Regions from separate parts of the Arthrobacter sp. 2MCAF15 genome, predicted to be linked through region 1. Evidence: predicted binding sites of a transcription regulator. Region 1 holds the regulator's gene; the other holds the start of a gene.
What was found. The regulator LexA, encoded in region 1, represses DNA repair genes until DNA is damaged. The targets are predictions, from matches to a motif close to TCGAACANNTGTTCGA.
Positions count from the first base shown of each region.

Region 1 (7,192 bases):
GCCGGGCAGGTGCCGGACGGGTCCCGCTTCGGTGCCCGCCGGCAGTCCCGGCCCGGTTGGTTCGTGCGGCCCGGATGGTTCTTGCGGCCCGTGGGGGTGCGTCATGAGAGCTGACCGCCTAGCGGCGACCGGCGACGTCGAGGGCCTGGGGCAGCGTGAAGTTGCCGTTGTAGAGAGCTTTGCCGACAATGGCGCCCTCCACGCCGAGCGGCACCAGCGACCGCAGGACTTTCAGGTCCTCAAGGCTGGAAATGCCGCCGGAGGCTACCACCGGCTTCCCCGTCTTTTCGACCATCTGGCGCAGGAGTTCGACGTTGGGGCCCTGGAGCGTGCCGTCTTTGGTCACATCGGTGACGACGTACCGGGCGCAGCCGGCTTCCTCGAGGCGGCCGAGCACCTCCCAGAGGTCCCCGCCTTCCTTGGTCCAGCCGCGGCCGGCGAGTGTGGTGCCGCGGACGTCCAGGCCGACGGCGATCTTGTCGCCGAAGCGTTCGATCACCCGGGCCGTCCACTCCGGGTTCTCCAAGGCCGCCGTGCCCAGGTTCACCCGGGCGACGCCGAGGTCGAGGGCTTTTTCGAGTGATTCGTCGTCACGCAGGCCGCCGGAGAGTTCGACTTTGATATCGAGCCGCCCCACGACCTCCCGCAGGAGTTCGGCGTTGGAGCCGCGGCCGAACGCGGCGTCCAGGTCGACCAGGTGCACCCATTCGGCCCCCTGCTGCTGCCAGTTGAGCGCGGCCTCCAGCGGGGTGCCGTAGCTCGTCTCGCTGCCGGCCTCGCCCTGGACGAGCCGGACGGCCTGGCCGTTGACGACGTCGACGGCGGGCAGGAGCTCAAGTACGGGCAGCGGGGTTTCGGTGGTCATCGTGGGGTCCTCAGCTTGGGGATGGATACGTGGGAGCGCGGCAGAATCGTCAGGACGCCGGCAGGGTCAGGAGGTAGGCGGCCAGGAGCGACATGCCGGCGAGGATGTAGAAGACGATCTGCACCCAACGAGGACTTTTCTGCTGCCGGAAGGAGATCGCGCCGCCAACCAGGAGGCCGGCGAGGCCCATCAGCACCAGGGACCACATCTAGGCGGTCCGTTCCGGGGCGGCCGATTGTGCCGGTGCTGCGGGGCGCAGGCCCTGGACCCAGTTGCGCAGGAGCCGGGCGCCGGCGTCGCCGGACTTCTCCGGGTGGAACTGGGTGGCGCACAGCGGGCCGTTTTCCACGGCCGCGATGAACGGGGCTCCGTGGTCGGACCAGGTCACCAGCGGCGCCGCCATCCGGGGCTGGATGACGTCGAAGTCCCAGTGCTGGACGCCGTAGGAGTGCACAAAGTAGAAGCGCTCGCCCTCTACGCCGGCGAACAGCTTGGACCCTTCGGGGGCTGAGACGGTGTTCCAGCCCATGTGGGGCACGACGTCGGCGGGCAGCAGTTCCACTTTGCCCGGCCACTCCCCCATGCCTTCGGCTTCCGTGCCGTGCTCGACGCCGGCCTCGAAGAGCACCTGGAGTCCGACGCAGATGGCCAGCACAGGCCGGCCCCCGGCGACGCGGCGGCCGATCATGCGGATGGCGTCAACGGCCTTGAGTTCGCGCATGACGGTTTCGAACGCGCCGACGCCGGGAACAACCAGGCCGTCGGCATTGAGGACATCTTCGGGCTTGGAGCTGAGGACGACGTCGGCGCCGGCCCGTTCCAGCGCACGGACGGCGGACCGGACATTCCCGGAGCCGTAGTCCAGCACGGTAACGGTGGGCTTGCCTTCCGGGGACACCAATTTGGTCCCGGCGGCGGGGTCGATGATGGCCCCGTCGCGCAGTACCGGGCCGGTCACAAGGCGCCCTTGGTGGACGGGATGCCCTCGACGCGGGGATCCGGTTCCACGGCCGCGCGCAGGGCCCGGGCAAAGGCCTTGAACTGGGCCTCAACGATGTGGTGGGGGTCGCGCCCGGCAGTGACGTTCATGTGCAGGCAGATCCCGGCGTGCAGCGTGATTGCTTCAAAGACGTGCCGGGTCAGGGAACCCGTGAAGTGGCCGCCGATCAGGTGGTATTCCTGGCCTGCCGGCTCCCCGGCGTGGACCAGGTAGGGACGGCCGGAGACGTCGACGACGGCCTGCGCGAGGGCCTCGTCCAGCGGAACGGTCGCTTCGCCAAACCGGCGGATCCCGGCCTTGTTGCCGAGGGCGGTCTTCAGCACCTCGCCGAAGGTGATCGCTACGTCCTCGACGGTGTGGTGGACATCGATGTGGGTGTCACCGGTGGCCTTGACGGTCATGTCAATCAACGAGTGCTTGCTGAGGGCCGTCAGCATGTGGTCATAAAACGGGACCGACGTGCTGATGTCCGAGACGCCGGTGCCGTCCAGGTTGATCTCGACCAGGACCGAGGACTCACTGGTGGTCCGTTCCATGCGTGCGGTCCGACCCTCGGCGGCGGTGGATCCTGGGTTGCTCATGTAAATGTGTCCTTTGGAAGAAGGCAGGGGTGTTGGGCGGTCTGGCGGGACGCTCGGGCTCCCCACCAAGTCTAGGCCTGCGGCTTTGCGGAGCCTGTCAGGATGCGTTCAAGGGCCTCGAGGAAGGCTGTGGTTTCCGTCTCAGTGCCGGCGGTCACGCGAAGGTGCCCTGGAATGCCGACGTCGCGGATGAGGACACCGGCCTCGAGCAGGCCTTTCCAGACCTCGTGCGGGTTCTCCAGCCCGCCGAAGAACACGTAGTTCGAATCCGAGGCGGCCGGCCGAAGGCCCAGCCGGATCAGCTCCGACACGATCCGGTCGCGCTGGCGCTTGATGTCCTCGACGTCCGCCATGAGTACCACCCGGTGGCGCAGGGCGGCCAGGGCGGTGGCCTGGGTGATGGCGGAGAGGTGGTACGGCAGGCGGACCAGGCGCAGCGCGTCCGCGACCTCCGGGGCCGCGGCCATGTAGCCAAGGCGTGCGCCGGCGAGGGCGAAGGCCTTGCTCATGGTGCGCGAGACGATGAGCCGTTCCCGGCCTGGCAGCAGCGTGAGGGCACTCGGCGTGCCGTCGTGGGCGAACTCGTGGTAGGCCTCGTCGACGATCACAATGGTCTGGCTGGCCTCACCGGCGTCGTAGACGGCCTCGACGACGTCAAGCCCAAGACCGGTACCGGTGGGGTTGTTCGGGGAGCACAGGAAGACGATGTTGGGCTGAAGCTCGCGGACCTGCCGGGCTGCCGACTCCGCGCTGAGCCCATAGTCTGCCGCGCGGGCACCGACGATGTACTCCGTGTCGGTGCCCGATGCCAGCAGCGGATACATCGAATATGTGGGAGGGAACCCGAGGGCCGTCCGGCCGGGGCCACCGAACGCCTGGAGGATCTGCTGAAGGACCTCGTTGGAGCCGTTCGCGGCCCAGATGTTCTCCGCGTCCAGGCCGTGGCCAAGATATTCGGCGAGGGCAACACGCAGTTCAGTGAACTCGCGGTCCGGATAGCGGTTCAGCCCGGCGGCGGCGGCGCTTACGGCCTCGGTAATGGCCTCGCGGACATCCGCGGGGACACCATGGGTGTTCTCGTTGACATTGAGCAGGATGGGGACGTCCAGCTGGGGCGCGCCATAGGGACGCAGGCCGCGCAGATTGTTTCGGAGGGGCAGTCGGTTGAGGCGCTCAAGCTGGTCAGTCACGTGACCAGTTTAAGTGGTAGCGGGACGGGCCCTGAAACTGTGACGCCCGCGACGGCACATGGGGCCAGGTGGATGGAGCTACTTTGACGGCACGAACAGCTGCTGGCCCGGCATCACACGCGCGGCGTCCAGGTTATTCAGCTGCACGATATCGGCAACGACATCGCGGGGGTCGCGCTCCGGGGCGACGGAGCCCGCAATGGCCCAGAGGGACTCCCCGGGCTGCACAGTCACCGAAACGGTGGGCGTCAGCGAGAGCTGGTCCGCGGAATCCGCCGCTTTCGCGGGGGCGTTGAGGAATCCGCTGAACGAGAGGATGAGCGCCGCCAGCAGGATCAGGGGGACGCCAAAGAAAACGAAACGTCCGCGACGGGTGAGCCGCAGCGGCGGCTGCTTCCGGCTTACCGAAGTAACGGCACTCAGGCCCTGCACCGCGGCCGGTGCCGCGGAAGGCCGCCGGCCGGCGCCGATCGGGTACACGTTGCCGTGGCTGCCGTGACCAGTGACGTTGCGACCCGCACGGCGCTGCTGATTCGTGACGCCATGAACAAAAGTGCTGTGAAACGCGCTTGAAGCTGACATGAACTGAGCCCTCCTGGACCTTACGGTGCCGCCCGACGTATTCCGCGTACTCGCCGCCAACCGACCGAAACCTTCGAACATAGAACCGAACATTGCCTCCGGAGCCGGAGCTCTGAAATCGAACACATATTCGAACCTTGCTTGTTCTGTTTTAGCACTTACTAACGAACGATGTCGAGACTCGCTAGAACAAATGTTTGAAAAAGCCTTGCAGCTGGCCTATTTTTGAGGGACAGGACAACCACTTGTGACTCGAACATTTGCGACTCGAACTTTTTACGACTCGAACATCGCCGGTTGATTCGAACATTGGTAGTTGATCAGCAGGGTCTGACATTTTCAGGCCGGAAGTTCCCGGTGACCAGACATGGCGGCCGGGCGGAACGGAAAGGCATTGGCGAACATGGCAGCACAAGCCACCGGCGGCAGGGCCTCCTCGCGGAGCCCACAACCCGCACGGGCCCCCAAAAGCCTCACCGTCCGGCAGAAGAAAATTCTGGAAACCATTCAGCGCTCCGTCACGGACAACGGCTACCCGCCCTCCATGCGCGAGATCGGTGACACCGTCGGCCTAGCTAGCCTGTCCAGCGTGACCCACCAGCTCTCCCAGCTCGAAAAGCTTGGCTACCTGCGGCGCGACCCCAAGCGTCCCCGGGCCATGGAAGTACTCATGCCGCTGACCTTGGATGAGGGGACCACGGCGATTTCGGGGGTCGAGAAGTCCAGCGGCCTGCGGGCCGTCGGCGGCCTCTCGGTCACCGAACTCGCCAGCGCCACCGACACGGCAATGGTGCCGTTCGTCGGACGCATCGCCGCCGGCGGGCCGATCCTCGCGGACCAGGTGGTGGAAGACGTCATGCCGCTGCCCCGGCAGCTCGTGGGCCATGGCGAACTCTTCATGCTCAAGGTCGCCGGCGACTCGATGATCGATGCCGCCATCTGCGACGGCGACTGGGTGGTTGTCCGCCGCCAGGGCGATGCCGTGAATGGCGACATCGTGGCCGCACTGCTGGACGACGAAGCCACGGTCAAGACCTTCCGCCAGCGGGACGGCCACACCTGGCTGCTGCCGCAGAACACCCAGTACGAACCCATCCTGGGCGACCACGCCGTCATCATGGGCAAAGTCGTCTCGGTTCTCCGCTCCCTCTGACGGCTGCGGCCGGGGTCATCCCGGATTACGTACGCCCAAAGAACATGTGCACCCAAAGCAAGGTCCCCGCCGGCAATCCGGACGGGGACCTTTGCGATTCCTGGTCTGCTGGCTGCGCGGCCGCCTACTTGGCGGCCTGTGCCGACTCTTTGGCGAGCCGTTCGAGGGCCGCCATGGCAATGGCGGAATCGGTGGTCGGCCAGAACGGCGGCAGCGCGGCACGCAGGAATCCGCCGTAGCGCTCGGTGGACAGCCGCGAATCCAGTACGGCCACCACGCCTTTGTCCGACGTCGAGCGGATCAGCCGGCCTGCGCCCTGCGCGAGGCGGATCGCGGCGTGTGTGGCGGAGACGGACATGAAGCCGTTGCCGCCGGCTTGGGCGACGGCCCGGGAGCGGGCCGTCATCAGCGGATCGTCCGGCCGCGGGAAGGGAATCCGGTCAATGACCACCAGCCGGCAGGACACGCCAGGGACGTCGACGCCCTGCCAGAGGGACATGGTTCCGAACAGGCACGTGTCCGGTTCGTCGGCGAACTGGCGCACGAGTGCGGTCATGGTCGACTCCCCCTGGCACAGGATGCTCATGCCCAGCCGGGGCCGCATGGCCTCGGCTGCGTCCTCGGCCGCGCGCCGTGAGGAAAACAGGCACAGGGCACCGCCGCCGGACGCGCGGATCAGCTTCTCTAGTTCGTCCAGCGCTTCAGGGGATGTCCCGCGACCGGGTTTGGGCAGGTGCCGGGCGACATAGAGGATGCCCTGCTTCGGATAGTCGAAGGGCGATCCGACGTCGACGCCGGTCCAGCTGGGGGCGCCGTTGCCGACCAGGCCCAGGCCGCCGGCGGCAGGCTCGAAGGCTGCGCCGATGGCGAGGGTGGCCGAGGTCAGGATGACGGTGTGCTCGGCGAACAGGCCCTCACGCAAACGCCCCGCGACGCTCAACGGGGCCACGTTGATCAACGCCGGCGCGCTCTCGTCGGGCTGTGAGAAGCCCTGTGCCGGGTCGAAGCTGCTGTTGCGGGAGAACCACACGACCTCGCGGTTTTCGCGCGCGGCCAGGAGTCGTTCGCAGAGTTCCAGGATCACCATCAGGCGTGAGCGGGCGAGCTGGCGCCCGCCGTCGGCCGTCGTGGAACTGTCCCCCTTCGAGTCGGACAGTGCGGCGCGGCAGGCGTCGCGCAGCTGGTCGATGCAGTCCAGCTGTTCGGAGTTCAGGCCGTTGGGCATCAAGCCGCTGGGGACGCCGTCGATGGCCAGTTCCAGGTGGGCGGCGGCATTGTTCAGGGCGTCCACGGTAATGCCCGTGTGCTTTCGGGCCCCGGATGCTGCGGCGTGCACCATCGCCGCGGAGAGTTGGCCGGAGACCGCGCCCGTGACCCGGTCCTGAAGTTCGTGCGCCTCGTCCACCACCACCACGTCGTACTCGGGCAGCACCGCAAGGCCTTCGAAGGCGCTCACGGCGAGCATGGCGTGGTTGGTGACCACGACGTCGGCGTCGGCAGCGTTCTGCCGTGCCAGTTCGCTGAAGCATTCGGCCGCGAGCGGGCATTTCTGCGCGCCCAGGCACTCCATGGAGGTGACCGAGACCTGACGCCAGGCCCGGTCCGTGACGCCGGGCATGAGCTCGTCGCGGTCCCCCGTGGCCGTCTCCTCGGCCCACTCACGCAAGCGGACGACTTCTTTGCCCAGCTGGGAGGACGGCCCGCCAAGTGCCGCCGCGAAGTGCGGAACGCTGGTGTCCTCGCCGAGGGAAAACAGCTGGCCCTCGGACGGTTCTTCGGACGGGAAGCCGCCCTCGAGCTTGTGCCGGCACACATAGTTGG
Region 1 is NZ_JBFRGZ010000008.1:263,291-270,482, reverse strand. It holds gene AB4089_RS11775 (SseB family protein) at 1-105, opposite strand, end outside; gene priA (bifunctional 1-(5-phosphoribosyl)-5-((5-phosphoribosylamino)methylideneamino)imidazole-4-carboxamide isomerase/phosphoribosylanthranilate isomerase PriA) at 119-865, opposite strand; gene AB4089_RS11765 (hypothetical protein) at 915-1,073, opposite strand; gene hisH (imidazole glycerol phosphate synthase subunit HisH) at 1,074-1,823, opposite strand; gene hisB (imidazoleglycerol-phosphate dehydratase HisB) at 1,820-2,446, opposite strand; gene AB4089_RS11750 (histidinol-phosphate transaminase) at 2,518-3,636, opposite strand; gene AB4089_RS11745 (LysM peptidoglycan-binding domain-containing protein) at 3,715-4,218, opposite strand; gene lexA (transcriptional repressor LexA) at 4,622-5,371, shown strand; gene AB4089_RS11735 (ATP-dependent DNA helicase) at 5,496-7,192, opposite strand, start outside.

Region 2 (7,192 bases), on a different contig from region 1:
GACTACGCCAAGAAGTGGGACACCCTCGCCGAGGAGATCCATGAGGACATCTGCCGCCATGGTGTGGATGACCGCGGTGTGTTCGTCCAGTCCTACGGCACGAGGAACCTCGATGCCTCGCTTCTGCTTGTCCCGCTCGTCCGGTTCCTGCCCGCGAATGATCCACGGGTGCGCGCCACTGTCCTGGCCATCGCCTCTGAACTCACCCAGGACGGGCTGGTGCTGCGCTACCGCCCGGAGCAGACCGACGACGGACTCGCCGGCGACGAGGGGACCTTCACGACCTGCTCATTCTGGCTCGTTTCAGCCCTCGTCGAGATCGGAGAACTGGAACGCGCCAAGGCACTGTGCGAGCGCCTGCTGTCCCTCGCCAGTCCTTTGGGCCTCTACGCTGAGGAGCTGGATCCGGTGAGCGGCCGCCACCTCGGCAACTTCCCACAGGCATTCACCCACCTGGCCCTCATCAACGCGCTCGTTCACGTTATCCGCGCCGAAGAGACCAACCGCGCGGCGCAGTTCGCCCCGGCCCACCGCAACACCTGACGGCATAGTCTGCGCCAGCGCGGGGGAGCAGTTAGGTGGTTCCCCTGAATCGTCCACCGGTGGGGCATCCGCGTCAGCATTGCCGGGCCGGCATCGTCGGCGCTTCCTCTCTAGGCCGGCCCGCGCCTGGACGCGGAACCGGCCGTCGGAGAGCCGGCAAGAGGCGTGTGCCGGGGGCCCGCATTCGCTGGCGAGTCTCCTCCCAAGGTCACCCTAGACATTGATAAGCATGCTTTGCAATAGACATCACTCCTTCCATCGGCTGGATCCCAGTGCGCGAAGCAGGGGAGCGGGGCTGCCTTTCAGGAGGTCAACCGGGCGGGCTCCGGCCAGGTCCCGGGATGGGGTGACCATCCAGACGGTGAAGTAGTTGTGCGGGATCTGCCGTTCCATCGCCCGGTGAAAGAGTTCAACGACGGTCGGGTGGAGTTGTCCTCCCGGGAGGAACTGGAAGCCGGGGCAGAACGTGCCGTCGTCGATGAAAACGCGGACAAGCTGCCGCATGACTGGCTCGGGGTCTTCCATGAGCTCGGAGAGCCGGCGGCGGACATGCTCCAGGGCAGGAAGGGTGAATTCGCTTCGAATCCCAGTCCATGTCTGATCACTGATGGGTTGGCGGTCAAGTTGCACTGGGGCCTAGTCGCCGTCGCTGATGTCTTCCAGTCCCCACTGGTTGGAGAGCGGTTCGCGGCGGAGGGTAAAGATCCGGAGGGCAGTCGTTGAACCGAGGCGGGCGTGGACCCGCCAACATTCGACGCCGTCCGGCTCGCCGCCGCGCGCTATTGCCTCGCGTTGGGTGGTCCGCCGGGCATCCCGCCCGGGCAGGTGATGGGACTCCGTGGCGGGATCGACCAGCCAGATCTGTCCGTTGTGCCGGATGGCGAGGGGTTTGCCGGTCGGGTCTGTCCGGACTTGCAGGCCGGGGGTCTTTGCGGGGGCGTTGGGCGCGAGGGTCATGTGGCGGTGTACTTTCGTGGTGCGGCAGTGCGGTTTTGTTTATGCGGCTTTGACGAGGAGGAGTTCGTCCCAGCGGGTGGTGTAGCGGGGGGAGAGCATTTCCCTTTTCATGGTCCAGTCCGGTCCGGCCCGTATTCCGGCGTGGCCGAGGCCGATGGAGCCGCGGCCGTAGCGTCGGGTCACGTCCTCCAGGAGGGTTCCGATGCGGCGTTCCTCGTGCGGGTTCTCGAACAGGGCCAGCGGTGCCTGGTTGCCGGTGGGCCGCAGGTCGGTGACCATAATGCCGGCCCTCGCGTACCTGATGCCTTCGTGGATCTGGGGGAGGAGGGCGTGGGCGGCCTTGGTGAGCAGAACTGGGTCCGCGGTGGGCATCGGCAGCGGAACGCAGACCGAGGGGTAGGAGGTGTCTTTCGGATTGAAGTGTGAAGTGGCGGCGAACGCGGTGAGGACTTTGGCCTGGAGGCCGTGCTTGGCCAGCCGCGCCGAAGCCTGCTGGCCGTAGACGCTCAGGACCTGCCGCATGCTGGCCGCGGTGGTGATGGGAGTGGCGAAGGAGCGGGAGAAGATGAGCTGGTCGCGGCCGATCCGTTCTTCCTCCATCGGGATGCAGGGGGTGCCTTGCAGTTCCAGGACGGTGCGCATCATGACCACGGAGAAGCGATCCCGGATCGTGACAGGATCGGCCCGGGACAGGTCAAAGATGGAATGGATGCCCAGGCCGTTGAGCCGTTTGGTCAGTCGGGTGGCGACACCCCAGATCTCGATTACGGACAGGCGCCGCATCAGGGATTCCCTGTCGGCGGCGGGTACGGAGTCCCAGTGGCAGACGCCGTCGAAGGCCGGGTTGTGTTTCGCCCATTTGTTGGCCAGTTTTGCCAGGGTCTTGGTCCCGGCGATCCCCACGCAGACCGGTACGCCGACGTTGCGGCGCACGGCGGCCTTCATGGTCCGCCCCAGGGCGATGAGTTCACCCGGGGTGCCTTGGACGCCGAGGAAGGCCTCGTCAATGCTGTAGACCTCCAGCCATGCCGAGAAGCGGCCGAGCAGTTCCATCACCCGGGCGCTGATGTCGCCGTAGAGCTCGTAGTTGCTGGAGAGGGCGACGAGTCCCCACTCCTTGGCCCGTGGGGCGATTTTGAACCAGGGCTCACCCAGGGGGATGCCGAGGGCCTTGGCTTCCGGGGACCGGGTGACGGCGCAGCCGTCGTTATTGGACAGCACGACGACGGGCCGGCCCTCAAGGGACGGGTCGAACGCCCGCTCGGCCGAGGCATAAAAGCAGTTCACATCCACGTGTGCGATCTGGGGCATGCGGCGCATCGTGGCGGGCTTAGACATGGTTCTCCTCAGGCATCGTGCGCCTCAGACATGGTGCAGGCACCGGGTCGCGACGCCCCAGATGACCAGGTCCGCGACCGACGGGACCCGGATGTCCGGGTACGCCGGATTCTCCGCCTGCAGCACGACGCCGGCGGCCGTGACTCTCAGCCGCTTGATGGTCAGCTCCCCGTCCAGGACGGCGATGACAACAGACCCGTCCTTGGGTTCCAGGGCCCGGTTCACGATCAGTTCATCGCCGTCGCTGATCCCGGCACCTTCCATCGAGTCCCCGGACACGCGCACGACGTACGTGCTGGTGATGTCCTTGATCAAGTGCTCGTTCAGGTCGATCCGCCCATCAAAGTAGTCCTGCGCGGGCGACGGGTACCCTGCCGCGACCGGGACCGGGGAGATCAGCACCGACAGCAGCGACATGCCCGCGTCTATTACGCGGGGACCGACAACAACGCCCACAACACACCCTTATTCGAATATATGTTCGATGCATTCAGTGTATCCGCCCGGTCCGACAAAAGACCTTCCTCGCGGCACTGCTACCGCCGAAGGAGGGGATCCGGACTCCAGATCGCCCATCCCTTCGGTAGCATCACCAGCATGACCACATGCTCTGTGCTGCGCTGTCCCGAGACTCCGACGGCCCTATTTCAGTTGGTGCCCGGTTCCAACCTGGAAGTGCCTGTCTGTGCCGGACACAAGGCGATCTTGGGGAGCGGTGCCCGGTGGATGATCAACGGTGGCAGCGGCTCGCCGTCCGACGAGGGTCCCAAATGGTCCGCTGGAATTAGCATCCTCATGGGAAGAGATCTGCCGGACCACAACCGGCTGAGCGGTTTCGGAGTGAGCCGGACCATCGGCGACGAACCCGGCTTCACCGTAGTTTTGGACATTGACGCCGCGGACGGTCCGCAGAGGATTTCGTTCTGGACTACGGAGGACGTGGGTACGCGGCTGGGCGCCTTCCTAGTCAACCCATCGGAGCCGCCTGCGCCCGAGGTACCCTAGCGCGGACGGTGACCGAGAGGCCTCCACGGCGCGGCTCGGCTTCCGGCGTCAGGGAGTGGGGTGTTCCGGCTTGAGTTCGATCGGGTAGCCGGAGTCTTTGCAGGCCTTGGCCAGGCCAGCGAAGGATTCGCTGAGTTCGGCCCGGACATCAGAGATGGTGTACTCACCGTTTGCGCGGCTGGTGCCGGCGTCGTCATACCTGACCTGTCCGATCACGACTGCCATCATGTACCTCTGGACCTCGCCCAATGCCACATTCCGGGCGTCTGGTTCAGTCTTGTCGGCAAGGAGCTTTAGGGCGGCTCCGTAGGAAGTTCCGCCGGATTCCAAGGGCGCTGCCTGGGCCCCCAGATCGACGGAGTTGTAGGCCGTTTCGAAGTTCCGGCAGGGAGCCTCGTTCGCCGCGACGGAGCAGCCGGACAAGACAGCGGCCAGAGCGGCGGCGAGGAGGACTGAAAGTGCTTTCACTGGCTCATCCTAACTAGAAGCGAGCCAACAGCCCTACGGTGTGCTTTCTCTTAGCGCCCTGCCGTAGTACTCAGTGCTATTCCTGGTTGCGGCCGACACAACCAGGTGCCGCTGGCTCAGTCGCTGTGCGACGCACCCCTCGTACGGCAACACGGTGACGGCATCGATTCCGCTTTCCCACGCCGGGGTCAGTTCCTGGAGGCTTCAGGGCTCAGCGTTTCAGCGGAGGACCCGATACCGCACGTGGGTTACGAGGCCGGTACCGCTCACTTCCGTTGGTTCAAACTTGAGGTTGCCGACGCCGTCGAGCAGCCGCTCGCCCGCCCCCAGGACCATCGGCGCGATGTGGAGCCGCAGCTCGTCGATCAGCCCGGCCGAAAGGTACTGGCGAACGGTATCCGCCCCTCCGGCAATGGCCACGTCCTTGCTGCCGGCGGCCAACCGCGCCTGGGCCAGCGCAGATTCGATCCCATCGGTCACGAAGCTGAACGTAGTGCCGCCCTGCATCTGCAGGGGCTCGCGCGGGTGATGGGTGAGGACGAACACGGGCGCGTGATAGGGAGGCTCTTCGCCCCACCATCCCCGCCATTGTTCATCCCACGCCCCGGGGCCCGCGAACATGTTCCGTCCCATGATGTAGGCGCCGGCCGCGAGGATGCCTTCGCGCGCGGCCGCGTTGGCCTCGGGTTCTTCGAACTGCCATCGGTGCAGGCGCTCGCCGCCCTCGCCCAATGGGGCCGCCAGGCTTTGGTTCGGGCCGGCAACGAATCCGTCAAGGGAGATGGTCAGATCGCACGTGACTTGGCTCATGGGCCCATCATGCCATCACTGTGGCGGTTCGAGTCCGGCCGGAGCCCCGCAGTTGTCGCCGTCGTGCCGCGCGCAGGCCGTCCTGGCCGGGCAGAGCGGCGCCAGGCCGTACTGCTTCCATTTCCAATCTATCCTCCGCCCCCGGGCTTGTGGCAAGCCCCGGGTGGTGCCGCATAATCGCCAGTGGCCAGAACCTAAGGAACGGGAGAAGCGAAATGATCGAGCATGCGGTGGTGATCGTCGGAGGAGGCCCGACAGGGCTGATGTTGGCGGGTGAGCTGGCGCTCGCGGGTGTCGACGTCGCCATTGTCGAGCGGCGCGCCGACCAGGACCTCCCGGGCGCGCGCGCCGGCGGTCTGCACTCCCGCACTATCGAGGTCCTCGACCAGCGCGGAATCGCCGATCGGTTCCTCTCGGAGGGACAGGTGGCCCAGGTCGCAGGGTTCGCCTCCAACCGATTGGACATCAGCGACTTTCCCACTCGGCACCCCTACGGGCTCGGGCTGTGGCAGAAACACATCGAACGCATACTGGCCGGCTGGGTCGACGAATTGGCCGTGACGATCTACCGTGACCGCGAAGTCGTGGGGATCGTGCAGGACGGCGCCGGCGTCGACGTCGAACTCTCTGACGGCCAGTCGCTGCGGGCGGAATACGTCGCCGGGTGCGACGGCGGCCGCAGCCTGGTCCGCAAGGCGGCCGGTATCGATTTTCCCGGGTGGGATCCGACGACCAGCAGCCTGATCGCCGAGGTGGAAATGGTCGAGGAACCGGAACTAGGCGTCCACCGCAATCCCTTTGGCATTCATTCCTTCGGCAAGCTGGAGTACGAGATCCGCGAAGGGCAGGTGGTCTACAAGGAAGGCGGCCCGGTGGGGGTCATGGTGACCGAAGAACACGTCGGACCCGCGACACAACCCACCCTGCGCGACCTCAGCGACGCCCTCATCGCCGTCTGCGGGACTGATTATGGGGCCCACAGCCCCACCTGGATTTCCAGGTTCACGGACATGACCCGGCAGGCGGCCGCGTACCGTGACAGGCGGGTCCTCCTGGCGGGCGACGCTGCGCACGTACACGCCCCGGACGGTGGGCAGGGCCTCAACATCGGTGTGCAGGATGCAGTGAATCTGGGATGGAAGCTGGCCCAGGTGGTTAACCGGACAGCCCCGGACAGTCTCCTGGACACCTACCACGCCGAGCGTCACCCAGTGGCTGCCCGCGTGCTGCGCAACACGATGGCGCAGACGGCGCTTCGCCGCGCTGATGACCGGATCAAGGCCGTCGGCGAGGTCCTGGCCGAGCTCCTCAGCATGGAGGAGCCGCGCAAACGCTTCGCCGCCATGCAGTCCGGTCTGGATGTCCATTACGACGTCGGCCACTACGACGCCGGCGAAGGTCACCCGCTGCTTGGCCGCCGCATGCCCGATCTCGACCTGGTCACCCCGGACGGCCCCCTGCGGCTCTTCGCCCTGCTCCATAATGCCCGGCCGCTCCTGCTCAACCTCGGTGCGCCCGGGGCGTTCGACGCTATTCCGCTGCCGGATCGGGTGCGGCTGATCGATGCTGAATACGGTGGCCGGTGGGAGCTTCCGGTGCTCGGGGAAATCCCGGCTCCCACCGCTGTGCTGATTCGGCCCGACGGCTATGTGGCCTGGGTGGGGGAGCGCACCGAGGTGGGGCTCGCTGACGCACTCACCACGTGGTTCGGACCGCCTGCGGTGGCGTAGGGACTCTGCCACTGTGGCGTCGGTGCCACCCACACCACATTCAACGAGGACCACAACCAACGAGGACCACAACCAACGAGGAACAGCCATGTGGAGTGAAATACCGGAGGCCGAGCCCATGACAGGCTGGGCGGAGCTGGCCGAGAATGGCTGGGGAGCGCCACCCCGTTCGAAAACGGCGTGGCAGTTCTGCGTTACAGGACCAAGAAATAGGCGGAAAGGCCGCACTGGTGACGTGGACCAGCACTTCGAGGGTGCCATCAGACCTGGCTGATGTCGATTCCGGTGATGGGCTCGCCCGCGCGCTCGTAGACGAGCGAGATGGCGCCGTTTGGGAACGC
Region 2 is NZ_JBFRGZ010000022.1:49,631-56,822, forward strand. It holds gene AB4089_RS19995 (glycoside hydrolase family 15 protein) at 1-543, shown strand, start outside; gene AB4089_RS20000 (hypothetical protein) at 790-1,173, opposite strand; gene AB4089_RS20005 (hypothetical protein) at 1,180-1,500, opposite strand; gene AB4089_RS20010 (Y-family DNA polymerase) at 1,540-2,838, opposite strand; gene AB4089_RS20015 (LexA family protein) at 2,863-3,294, opposite strand; gene AB4089_RS20020 (hypothetical protein) at 3,436-3,843, shown strand; gene AB4089_RS20025 (hypothetical protein) at 3,892-4,311, opposite strand; gene AB4089_RS20030 (dihydrofolate reductase family protein) at 4,531-5,121, opposite strand; gene AB4089_RS20035 (FAD-dependent monooxygenase) at 5,271-6,851, shown strand; gene AB4089_RS20040 (dihydrofolate reductase family protein) at 7,112-7,192, opposite strand, start outside.
Region 2: a site for LexA is predicted at 3,308-3,323, ahead of AB4089_RS20015 (LexA family protein). Genes of this name have one in related genera too.